Regions from separate parts of the Lysinibacillus capsici genome, predicted to be linked through region 1. Evidence: riboswitches for the same ligand, from Rfam matches in the RefSeq annotation. Region 1 holds a riboswitch; each other region holds the start of a gene.
What was found. A riboswitch is a leader RNA that binds a small molecule or an ion and turns the genes downstream of it on or off. The one in region 1 is predicted to bind S-adenosylmethionine.
Positions count from the first base shown of each region.

Region 2: it holds a riboswitch for S-adenosylmethionine, as region 1 does, so the genes downstream of both, LCP48_RS20525 (bifunctional homocysteine S-methyltransferase/methylenetetrahydrofolate reductase) here and metA (homoserine O-acetyltransferase MetA) in region 1, are expected to answer to the same signal.
Region 3: it holds a riboswitch for S-adenosylmethionine, as region 1 does, so the genes downstream of both, LCP48_RS22000 (cyclase family protein) here and metA (homoserine O-acetyltransferase MetA) in region 1, are expected to answer to the same signal.
Region 4: it holds a riboswitch for S-adenosylmethionine, as region 1 does, so the genes downstream of both, LCP48_RS08480 (YezD family protein) here and metA (homoserine O-acetyltransferase MetA) in region 1, are expected to answer to the same signal.

Region 1 covers NZ_CP084108.1:2,566,516-2,569,697, reverse strand. Annotated here, with positions in the region: gene LCP48_RS12625 (nucleotide excision repair endonuclease) at 1-266, opposite strand, end outside; gene LCP48_RS12620 (hypothetical protein) at 632-1,366, shown strand; SAM riboswitch class I at 1,692-1,803, shown strand; gene metA (homoserine O-acetyltransferase MetA) at 1,927-2,862, shown strand; gene LCP48_RS12610 (GerAB/ArcD/ProY family transporter) at 2,902-3,182, opposite strand, start outside.
Region 2 covers NZ_CP084108.1:4,144,905-4,148,086, reverse strand. Annotated here, with positions in the region: gene LCP48_RS20530 (protoporphyrinogen oxidase) at 1-1,144, shown strand, start outside; SAM riboswitch class I at 1,244-1,344, shown strand; gene LCP48_RS20525 (bifunctional homocysteine S-methyltransferase/methylenetetrahydrofolate reductase) at 1,434-3,182, shown strand, end outside.
Region 3 covers NZ_CP084108.1:4,440,748-4,443,929, reverse strand. Annotated here, with positions in the region: gene LCP48_RS22010 (Cof-type HAD-IIB family hydrolase) at 1-101, shown strand, start outside; gene LCP48_RS22005 (DedA family protein) at 163-759, shown strand; gene LCP48_RS22000 (cyclase family protein) at 790-1,527, opposite strand; SAM riboswitch class I at 1,619-1,724, opposite strand; gene LCP48_RS21995 (YuzC family spore coat inner layer protein) at 1,806-2,210, opposite strand; gene LCP48_RS21990 (helix-turn-helix domain-containing protein) at 2,325-3,182, opposite strand, start outside.
Region 4 covers NZ_CP084108.1:1,783,605-1,786,786, forward strand. Annotated here, with positions in the region: gene LCP48_RS08475 (DUF418 domain-containing protein) at 1-943, shown strand, start outside; SAM riboswitch class I at 1,114-1,209, shown strand; gene LCP48_RS08480 (YezD family protein) at 1,280-1,435, shown strand; gene LCP48_RS08485 (flavin reductase family protein) at 1,526-2,011, opposite strand; gene LCP48_RS08490 (VOC family protein) at 2,161-2,946, shown strand.

The DNA.
Region 1 (3,182 bases):
TTGAACACTTCATCACGATGGTTTTTCATCGGAGATACATTATCCTGGAAATGTTTTTTAATACGTTGACGAATTTTACGTGCTTTCCCAACAAACAATAGCTCATTCTTGTCATTATAGAATAAGAAAATGCCGCCTTTATCACGTGTGATTTTATGGAAGTCAATAAAACCGAAGTAAGGTGTGATTGGCACATCACCTGGTTTTAAATCTTGTTCACGTTGACGGATTACTAGATCTGGTTTTGGAAATTCAATTTTAATCAAACTATTCACGTTCCTCTCTCTTACTAAAAGTATATGGTAACATAATTACGGCATGTTTACCATAAATTTTAAATGTAGAAACACCCCATATAGCAAGCTTAGTGTACATCAAATGAGCAAGGAACATGCACATGAATCACAAAATATAACATTGCGAACAAGATAAAAATTCAAAAAGAAGATGTGAAGATTGACACTTTTACATTGAATGACATTGAAAAGAGGTTATTCTTAATGGATAGCTTCTTTTTGTTTACTTCTTAGATAAAACAATTGTAACACGCTCATTAAATAGTTATTTTTTAATATTCGGTTGTGGTAAAATATAACTGTATTACCAACTATATTGCGAAGGAAGTGACGTAGTGAATAAACTTAAAATGACGCTTTTTTATAGTCTATCAACTGTTTTGATAGTATATTTTGGTGGGAGTATAATATATGGCTTCATTAAAGAAAAAAAAGAGCAAGACAGAGTTGAATATATTGAATCTCTAAATCCTACAGAATTGTTGGTTTATGAGGTGAAAAAAGCCGAGGAAAATGAAGATTTTATAGGGATGAAAGATTTAATAGAAACATATTACATAAAAGAATCAGAAAAAGATTTAAACATATTCAATAATTCTTTGAAAAGTGAGGATTTTGATTATGTCACACAGCAATATAATACAGCGTTAAATCAAATATACTTCACTGAAAACGATGATAAAACTTACAATTTAAATGAAATTATTAAGAATTTAAACACAAAAGATGCCATGCTTGAAGATGGATTTTCAGAGTACTCGAAAATAATTGAAGAAATTGTAAATAATGATGTTTCTAAAAAATTATTCACAGAAGAGTACAATCAAATCAAAATTGCATATGATAAAAATATGGAAGAATTTACAGCAGAATTAGATAAAGAAATAGAAGAGAAAAAAATCTATGATTTTATGGAAGATAAATTTAATCAACTAACAAATTATGGTGATACATATGTTCCAGAAATACATGATCCGCAAGTAGCTGAACTTGCAGCTAGAGAATTTGGTATCACTGCTGAAAAAGCAAATGCCATTTATACTGAAATAGCAATGAATATGTATAAATAACTTAGGGGGAGTTTCCCTCTTTTTTATTTCTAAATGTTATACACTTCTTTTATTCAGAAGTATAAGATATTGAAGATTACATAGATTTTATAAGTAGTGGAATAAACGAATAGGCAATTGTAATACTCCCATATTAAAACTAGTTAGATTCATACAATATTTCATAATTACGGCATGTTTACCATAAATTTTAAATGTAGAAACACCCCATATAGCAAGCTTAGTGTACATCAAATGAGCAAGGAACATGCACATGAATCACAAAATATTCTATGAATTATTGATATTCTAACTAGTTCGTGTTACAATTCAAGATAATTAAATAATCTTATCAAGAGAAGCTGAGGGATTTGGCCCGATGACGCTTCAGCAACCTCTAACAATTGTTAGAAAGGTGCTAATTCCAGCAAAGGATTTTTTCCTTTGAGAGATAAGAGTGGACGTGAAAAAAATCCTTCTCATTCTATCTCGTATGGAATGAGGAGGATTTTTTAATTTCGTTGCATCCTACGCAAGCAAGGTTTGCTAAAAGAGAGTGATTAGAGAGAGGGGAAAGCAAGATGCCAATTAATATTCCGAAAAATTTACCAGCTGGAGAACATTTACGTGAGGAAAAAATCTTCGTCATGGAAGAAGATCGTGCGAAAACACAGCAAATCCGTCCATTAAATATATTAATATTAAATTTAATGCCTGAAAAAGAAAAAACAGAGCTCCAATTATTACGTTTATTGGGGAATACACCATTACAAGTGAATATTACCTTTTTGAATACAGCCACACACGAGTCTAAAAATGTGAGTAAATCCCATTTGCAGCTTTTTTACACAACGTTCAATCAGATTCGACACCGCCGCTATGATGGTATGATTATAACTGGTGCGCCAGTAGAAAAAATGGCTTTTGAAGAGGTCAACTATTGGCAGGAAATTTCAGAAATTATGGATTGGTCTAAAAAGAATGTGACATCTGTGCTACATATATGTTGGGGGGCACAGGCTGCATTGTATCATCATTATGGCATTGGGAAGGTTGAGCTTTCTGCTAAATGCTCAGGCGTCTATTCCCATGTGATTACAGATTTAACTGTAGATTTGGTACGTGGCTTTAGTGATTTATTTACTGCGCCCCACTCACGCTATACATCTGTTTCGATTGACGAGGTTCGCAATCATCCAGATCTACGATTATTATCCTATTCAGAGGATGCTGGGGTATTTATTGTACAATCAAAAGATAATAAAAATATTATGATTACGGGGCATCTAGAGTATGATGCGACAACGCTAGCCGATGAATACAGTCGCGATGTGGCGAAGGGCATAGATATCGCCGTTCCTGTAAACTACTTCCCGAATGACGATCCGACACAAGTGCCGATGAATACATGGCGTGCCCATACGCATCTATTATTCTCTAACTGGTTGAACTACTATGTTTACCAAGAAACACCATATGAATGGGATTTTGTAGATGAAATCGAATATCATATTTAATTAATAAAAAGTCTAATTTCTTTTTAAGCATAGAAGAAATTAGACTTTTTGATTGTCATTTTCTGTTTCCTGCTGAGGTGTTTCGTTATTTTGAGCTTTGGATTTACGATTTCGAATAACTACCACAATCAGCAAAAGTATGGGTAATAAAATGGTGAAGATAAAGGAAAAGATTGGCCAAATTTCATTATTATAATTTGTAGAATGCACAATATCTGGATGAGCAATTTGAGAAAGTCCAATGACAATTATCCCCATCGGTATAATGAGTGGGCGATGATCCTTGATCTTTAAAATTTGTGCGAGGCCAACAACGGTCG
Region 2 (3,182 bases), 1.6 Mb from region 1:
TTACAACGAAACAGGTATTTCTTATATTTATACGAATAATGAGTTACATGCTATTCCGGCAGATTCAACTTTTGGAATACCGATGAGTTTAGCATCCTTAGAGGAAAGTACACTTATTTCCGAGCAAGGAAAAAAAGAAGCGTTGAAGGATTTAACATTGCCAAACAATAGCTTCACAAAGGAAAGTTCAATCGGTGAATTTTTAACTTACTATTTAGGAGAGGAACTGGTGAAAAATCAAATTGCACCAGTCCTTGCAGGTGTTTATTCGGGAGATTTACATCAGCTTTCTATTGGCTCTACTTTACCGTATTTGATTGATTATAAGAATGATTATGGAAGTATTATTAAAGGCTTTGATGCGAATCGTGAGCAATTTGTTAAAGCAGCGAACAAAAAATTTATATCCTTTAAAAAAGGTTTATCTTCTTTAATTGATCGACTTGAACAAACCTTATCCGATGTAGAAATTATCAAGGGTGTTACTACTTTAAATGTTCAAAAACAAGATAAGAAATACACTATTTCCTTAGCTAATGGTGAAATTATTGAGTCAGATTATGTCGTTTTAGCATTACCGAACGATACTGTCCAAAATCTGCTACAGGATGAATCTTTAAACCGCTATTTTGATCGATTTACGACAGCATCAGCGATTACTATCTATCTAGGTTTTGATGTGCCAGATGCTAAATTGCCAGCAGATGGAACAGGTTATATTGTTTCCCATAATTCAGACGTTACTTGTAATGCAGCAACTTGGACTAGTCGTAAATGGAAGCATACATCGAAAGAAAATAAATTACTTGTGCGACTCTTTTATAAGAGCATCAATCCAGCCTATGAGCAACTACGTGCCATGACGGATGAAGAATTGGCAGCAGTTGCTTTAGAAGATGTGAGAAAGAGCCTAGGAATAGAAGAGCAGCCAACCGTTATGAATGTAACAAAATGGATTGATCAAATGCCTAAATATGATCTAGCGCATCGTGAGGCATTACAAGGGTTACTACAAGAATTACATGAGAAATATCCTAATTTATCGATTGCAGGGTGCTCATATTTTGGCGTAGGTATTGGTGCTTGCATTCAAAACGGGAAAAAAATTGGCGAAGAGCTTGCAAAGGAACTTGCCAATTTCTAAGTTTTTAAGTGAAAAAAAACTTTGTTATGTGAAATAGTCTTGACTCATTCGTCAGTAAACGATATGATTCTTTTAATTATTTAAAAAATTCATACTTAATTCTTATCAAGAGAAGCAGAGGGACTGGCCCATTGAAGCTTCAGCAACCAACTTTATTGTCAGGTGCTAAATCCAGAAGACCGTTGAGTCGAAGATGAGAAGGAACAACAATGATGAATCGTTAAAGCCTTCTTTTTTTATGAAAGAAGGCTTTTTATTATATAGAGACATAGGAAGAGAGGCTAATTTTATGGGATTGCTTGAAAGGTTAAAAACGCATGTATTGACGGCAGACGGTGCAATAGGCACAGTGCTATACGGCTATGGATTGGAGTATTGCCATGAGGAAATGAATGTTCAGAGACCCGAGTTAATTGAAAAGATTCATAGAGAATATATTGCAGCTGGTGCTGACATCATTCAAACGAATACGTACGGTGCAAATGCCATTAAATTAGCTCGCTATGGATTAGAATCACGTGTTCAACAATTTAATGAAGCTGCTATCACCATCGCAAAACGAGCAGCGGCTGATGGCGGTCAATTTGTTTTAGGAACAATTGGTGGTATTCGGGGAATTCGTAAAAGTGATGCAACCTTGGATGAAATATTAGCGACTATTGAAGAACAAGCAAGAGTCTTACTTGCAGGGAATCCAGATGGCCTTTTACTTGAAACTTATTATGATTTTGAAGAATTAACAGCAACCTTAAAGATGCTACGAGAAAAAACAAAATTGCCGATTATTGCACAAGTTTCTATGCATGAGCCTGGTGTTTTACAAAATGGGGTGTCTTTAAATAATGCTCTCCATGAGCTTGAAGTCTTAGGTGCGGATATTGTTGGTGTCAATTGTCGACTAGGTCCACACCATACAATTCAGGCATTTGAAGGTGTAGAACTTCCTCATAAGGCATTTATGTCGGCCTACCCGAATGCATCACTTCTGGACTTAGAGGATGGGCGTGTCGTTTATGAGTCAGAGGCTGATTATTTTGGTCGAGCGGCTGTTGAATTGCGTGATCAAGGTGTGCGCTTAATAGGGGGCTGCTGTGGTACAACACCCAAACATATTGCAGCAGCAAAGAAGTATTTAGAAGAGTTATCACCGGTTCAGGAGAAGCATGCGAAGCCTAAAAAGATTGAGATTGTTCGGGAAGCGGAGCCAACAAAGTATGAGCCTCTTCATGAAAAAGTTAAACGTGAACGCTCTGTCATAGTAGAGTTGGATACACCTAGACATTTAGAGATTGACGGGTTCCTTGAAGGAGCAAAGCAATTATATGATGCAGGTGCAGATGTAGTTATGATGGCAGACAATTCATTGGCCTCTCCACGTATTAGCAATATTGCAATGGGCGCATTGTTGAAGAGCTCACATGGTGTACGCCCACTAACTCATATTACATGTCGAGACCGTAATTTAATTGGTCTACAATCTCATTTAATGGGGTTAAATGCTTTAGGTATTCATGATGTGTTGGCCGTTACGGGTGATCCAACGAAAGTAGGAGATTTCCCAGGTGCGACAAGTGTTTATGATGTATCTTCCATGGAGCTAATCCAATTAATTAAGCAATTAAATGAAGGGGTCTCTTTCTCAGGTAAGCCACTTCGTAAAAAAGCAAATTTTTCAGTTGCTGCTGCATTTAATCCAAACGTCCGTGTGTTAGAACGTGCTGTGAAACGCTTGGAGAATAAAATTGAGCATGGGGCAGACTACTTCATTTCTCAACCAGTATATACGAAAGAGAAAATTGTAGAGATTTATGAGGCAACAAAGCATTTACAAGCTCCCATTTATATCGGTATTATGCCTGTTACGAGTTATAAAAGTGCTGAATTTTTACATCATGAAGTGCCAGGTATCAAATTATCTGAAGATGCCTTAACAAGAATGAAAGCATGTGGAGAAGATAAGGAAAGGGCGACATTGGAAGGGATTTCCATAGCAAAAGAATTAGTAGAAGTGGCTACGCAATATTTCAATGGGATTTAC
Region 3 (3,182 bases), 1.9 Mb from region 1:
GAAATGGTAGTAAAGCTCTAAAAAGAGCTGCCAATTTTGTTACAAAGAAATCTACGGATGGCGGTATCAATTTTGCTTTACGTCAGCTTCAAGTCATTTAGAGCGCTGAGGTTACACTATATATAGCAGGTAGATTTTAATAAATTTTAGGTGGGATGATTTATGGCACATCACGTGCAGTCTCTAATTGAACATTACGGATACTTTGGGATTATCGTGATTCTAATTGGAGGTATTGTTGGGGTGCCACTTCCTGATGAGGTGTTTCTAACTTATGTAGGCTATAGTGTTTACCGAGAAAGTCTTGAACACATTCCTGCTTTGGGCAGTGCAATGATTGGTGCGGTTGGAGGCATTACCTTAAGCTACTATATTGGTTATCGTTTTGGCTTACCGTTACTGCAGAAATATGGCCCTAGAATTCATATTACAGAGCAAAAAATTGACTTTACGAAAAAGATGTTTACAAAAATAGGACCTACCCTATTATTAATTGGCTATTTTATTCCAGGAGTACGCCATTTGACAGCATATATTGCGGCTATTAATAATTATCCTTATAGAAAGTTTGCGCTTTTTGCCTATATAGGGGCATTTATTTGGACGTTCACATTTATATCATTAGGAGAGATGCTTGGAGAGAAATGGCGATTTGTTGGATACTATTTAACTCATTATAGTATCTATCTTATCCTTTTATTTATTGTAGGGATGCTTATTGCTTACTTTTTATTCAAAAAAAGAAATGGACAAACATAAAAGTCGGTATACGCTATACCGACTTTTATGTTATGGCAAAATAGCAAATGAGCGCACAGGGAAGCCAGATGCTTTTTCTGGCTTAGGTACGATATTGAAGATGATAGCGCCTTTCGCAGGTAGCTTGTCTAAATTAGTCATTAGCTCAATTTGATAGGTGTCTTGGTCAAGCACAAAATATTCGCCATCTAGCTTGCCATTTTTACGAAAATTAGCAGCAGAGTCTGTATCGAATGTTTCATGACCAATTGCGCTTACCTTACGTTTTGTTAGTAAAAACTGTAAAGCTTCTAAACCCCAGCCAGGGATATGGTTATGTCCATCTGCATCCTTATTACTGAAAGCCTCTTTATCTGGCCAGCGCTTACTCCAATCTGTACGTAATGCAACAAATGTTCCTGATTCAATTTCTCCATGCTTGTCCTCAAAATTAAGAATATCTTCTACACTTAATGTAAAATCATGGTTGCTCGCAGCCTCTTGTGATTTATCAATAACAACAAGGGGGAGAACAAGCTCTTTTAGTTCTAATTCTTCTAAGTAGCGAGTATCTCGCACAAAATGAATGGGTGGGTCGATATGTGTGCCATATTGACCAGGGAACGTGAATTGTTGAGCGAAGAAACCATCCTTATGAGAAAATAATGTTTCAAATTTAGCGTCCTCAAACATAAAAAAATGTGGTGAATTAGGGCCGAAAGTATGTGTTAAGTCAACCCACTGTTTCGATTTTAATAATTCCAATGCTTGCAAAAGTTCATTCGACATCGATTTCCCTGCTTTCTGTAAAAAATAGTGGTAAATAAAAAGGAGTCCCCTAATAGAAGAGGACTCCTGCTTGAAACAACGGTAGTTCTTCTTCTCATCTTCAAGGCTGATCATTTTGCCAATTGGAATTAGCACCATACTGTTAGCTGGTTGCTGAGACTTCATCGGGCCAATCCCTCCGTCTCTCTTGATAAGAAAAGTAATATAAGAATTTTCAGAAATAACAATACAAACACTTTAGCATAGTTTTTTATAGTTTACAAGTTCACTAGGAATTTTCACCAATTCAAATTTAAGGTGACTCCACAACAATCATGATCAATAAGACGTATTCTAAAACTGTCTGGTGTATAGTTTGTTTCAAATTTCACCGTAATGCCTGTTGATGTGATTAATTTTTCAACCTCTGTTTTATTTGAAAGTTGAGCAGCATTCATTAAATCATGTGCGAATTGTTGGGAGCTATCTATTTTATCCGTAAGTAATTGGGCTTGTTGCATCATCGCCTTTATCCGTGATGCTGAAGCTTTTAATTTGTGTGTATCGATAGGTGGAAAAGGATTATTGGTCGGCATTGCTAGATGTTGCGAAAAGGGTCTAGTGGTAAAATGATTAGCGATAGGCGATGTTGGATAATGATAGGGATGCACAAAATACGGATAAGGATTGTAATACAAGGTCATTCCTCCTATCCTATAACTGATACCTTATCTTATGTAGCCAAACGGCTTTCGGTGTTATTAGCAGTGCAATGTTTAGGACAAACATTTAAAAAGGAAGCTAAAGTAAGCTTCCTTTTAGCCAAGTACATTCAAGACATCATCAATTTTTTTACTATGTGATAAAATGCCATAATTCATCCATGTTAAAAAGTCTACTTCATAGACACAGTTGCTTTTAACGGCAGCTAGGTTTTTCCAAGTAGGAGTTTTTAAAATAGCACGTTCCTCATTTTCATAAATGGAATGTTGTTTATCAAAGGTAATAAATAAATGATCAGCATCTAATTGCAACAATTGAGCAAATGTCAGTTGTGCTTTACGTTGATTGTGCGGAATACTCCATACTAGTGAATGTGGCATTAAACCTAAGTCACGATATAAAATGGGGCCCGTATAGCCACATTCAGGGCCCGCGTATAGAGTAATGCCAATGGCTGAAATACGGAGAAATGCCACACTTTGCCTATAAACAGATTTGCTAAGAATTCCTTTTGCTTGTTGTACTTTATCTTCATATTGTAGGATTACGTCTTGCATCAAGGAGGTTTTTCCTGTTAGATCTGCAATTTTAAATAAAGTAGATTGCCAATTCTCTCCAGGGTGTGAGAGATGGCAGACGGGGGCTACCTCATTTAAATGGTGAAAGGATTCCCAACGCTCTACACCAGAATCTAGCATAATTAAAGTCGGCTTATAGTAAAGGAGTCGATCCATTTCTCTATTTTGTACATCGATATCTGGCACTTCCTGTAGACCTAAATAGTCTTGTTTTCCCCATTTTGCATGACTGAATTGAGCAATTGGCGTAATCCCAAGCGCAACAAAGAAATCTTCTAAGAATGGTGCAAATACACGTAGATGGCTGCTTTGATTTCTTCGATATTGTCCTGGAGAGATGCCGACATGTTCTTTAAAACGACGATTGAAATAATA
Region 4 (3,182 bases), 780 kb from region 1:
GGGACGTGCTTCAGCCGTATTTGTCATGCTAGCAGGAATAGGGACAGCCTTCATGACTCGTCAGGCTAGAGAGAGTAAGGACCCAATCCTTCTTCGTCAAAATCGACTTACTTTGTGGAAGAGGGCGCTTTTGTTATTTACGATAGGGATACTATTATATGCGATCGGCTGGACAGGAGATATATTACATTATTATGGCGTGTATATGTTTGTTGCTGCTTGGTTGATTGCCCAATCCAAGAAAATGATGATCTTCATAATCGGTGCCATCCTTATCCTTTCACAATGGCTCCAAATTCAATTTAATTACCTTGCTGGTTGGCATCCAACATATGTGTTACTAGAGTATCTTGATTTTTGGACACCAGCTGGATTTATAAGAAATTTGATGTTTAATGGCTATCACCCTCTATTCCCCTGGATTTGCTTCTTTCTGATAGGTATGGTGATAGGCACATTAGATTTAACAAATCATACATTAAAAAAAAACTTACTGGTGACAGGTTTATTGCTAGTCATCATGACTGAGACTTGTTCAACGTTATTCATTAAGATGACAACCATTCATTTATTAGATGTAGAGAGTGCATTGTATTTATTTGATACAGGACCGATTCCACCGAATATGATGTATGTCCTATCTAATTCGGCTTCGGCTATTGTCATCATTGTGGGCTCCATCTATCTTGTAGAGACATGTAAAAATAAAGTTATTCAATCTTTCATATTAACAGGACAAATGTCTTTAACGCATTATGTTGGCCATGTTGTTATAGGCATTGGAATACTAATTATTTGCCAAAAGCTGGAGAACCAAACACTTGCTTTTTCCATGCTGTATGCCTGCTGTTATTTTTTAGGATGTGTCTTTGTTTCAGTATGGTGGAGGGCTAAACATCATCGAGGCCCACTTGAATTCATGATGAGGAAATGGAGCTTGTAATAAATTAATGGAGTGCCATCTATTTCTCACTGACTAGGCATAAAATACTTTAGGTATAGGGAGTCTTTTAATCTAAACGACATATTGCATAGTATTCAACTAGGTTTTCTAATATTTTGTATTGACATTCCTATAGCAGAATTATAGAATTATTTTCAAGAAACGCAGTACTCTTATCAAGAGAGGTGGAGGGACTTGGCCCAATGAAGCCTCGGCAACCGAAAAACAGGTGCCAAATCCAACAGATGGTGTCTGAGAGATAGGAGGGGCTATCAATCAGTTTGATGCGTTGGCCTCTTTATGAACAATAAGGATAAAAAAGAAGGGGTGTATCGTATGGCTCAGTCAGTAAAAGTAGATGATAAGAAATTAGAGGCAATTGCGAAGGCGATTCAAAATCTTGAATTTGGTGAAGTGCATATTACGATTCAAGATGGTGTGATTGTGCAAATTAATAGGCTTGAAAAGCAGAGATTTCCGCAGAAAAAATAACCATGATTTCAGTAGAACTTATGTCAAACGGCCACCTATAAGCATGAAGGATTTCCTGTGCTTACAAGTGGCCCTTTTTTTGTGTAAAGGCTAGCTATAAAAGCTTTTTGGTATGGGACCGATATGACGGCGATGATACAGCAAGGGCTCTTTTTGAGCATTTGTAATATCTACGACCTGCCCTATAAAAATGGTATGGTCACCAGCATCGATTTGCTGAAATGTTTTACATTGTAAATTAGCTGCTGTATCATGTAAAATCGGTAGTCCTAAAGAGGAAGTGGACCATGTTGCTTGTGCAAAGCGATCAGGGATTTTACTAGCAAATAGTGTACATAAATGCTCTTGATCACTCGCTAAAATATTGACCACAAAATTTGGCGCAGTCGTGAAATAGGGATGGAGCTGAGATTTTTTATCGAGTGACCACAAAATAAGGAGCGGGTCGATTGAAACAGATGCAAAGGAATTGACGGTTAAGCCAATCGGTTTTGTGTCATAACATGTCGTGACAACTGTTACGCCTGTAGGGTAATTACCTAATGCCAATTTAAAAGCAGCTACTAAATCTGTCATTCAAATCACCTCTTTATGAAATTAGTGAACGGAGTTTGTAGGTAAACGAAACTTTTTTTCATATCCTACTAGTAACTCCTTTTCTTGAGTAAATTTTAAACTAATCAAACATACAGGTAAAGGTAATGGGGAAAGAAAGGGGAATGGCCATGACTTTATATTTTGATCATCTGGTTCATCAAGTGGAATCACCAGAAAATATAAAGGTTTTCTTCAATAAACGAAATGTCCATACAGTGAATGGTGGGCAGCACACGATGTGGGGGACTTATAATACGTTAAGCTACTTTGGCTTAAGCTATATTGAACAAATTGCTATCTATGATCGTGATTTATTTGAGCAAGCGGCACAATACCCATATTCCCTACATTATACGTTTAAACGTGATCAAGAGCGCCAGGGATTTTCTCGAATTGCTCTGCGCACAAAAAATATTGAGGAAGAGGCTCGACGATTGCGAGCATTGGGCTATGAAGTATATGGACCTGATGCATGTAGCAGAACAAGACCAGATGGCACGGTGGTAGAATGGAAGCTACTGCATTTTGGTAAGCCAGATCTGCCAATTGATTTTCCATTTTTGATTGAATGGGCGGAGGAAGATGAAGAACGCTTTGTTCAATTAAAAGCAAGTGGTGCCATTGATGTCAAACAGGCTATAACGATGGAATCCGTCCAATTCTACGTCAAGGACATGCAGGCAACAGTACAGCTGTGGCAAGATGTGTTACAGCTACCAGAGCCTACGCAATATGAGCAGTATATGTCACTACAGCTACCGAATATGCGTTTAGATTTCTATAAGGAAGAGAGTGCGATGACAATGACACTCGGTCATGTCAAAGAGGGACCATTTGGTGTGACATTAAAGGATCCTAAACGAACAAAAGAAACATTAGTTTGCCCTGGTGCTTTTTATTGGATAAATCGATAAGGAGAAAAGGCTGGGCCATAACTAACTGGGACCTTCATTAAGCCGAATAATCTTTAAATTAACAAAACATGATAACTAGAAAAACCGAACTATTCCAAAACACTTCGTGAGCATTTCAGTGGATAGTTCGGTATTTTTGTTGGCTGAAACACTTTTGCCCAGCCACTTTACATAGTGTCGAAAACAAGAACATCCATAGAATTTCTGATGCAGGCTACTTGCTTTCCTGTTAGCGG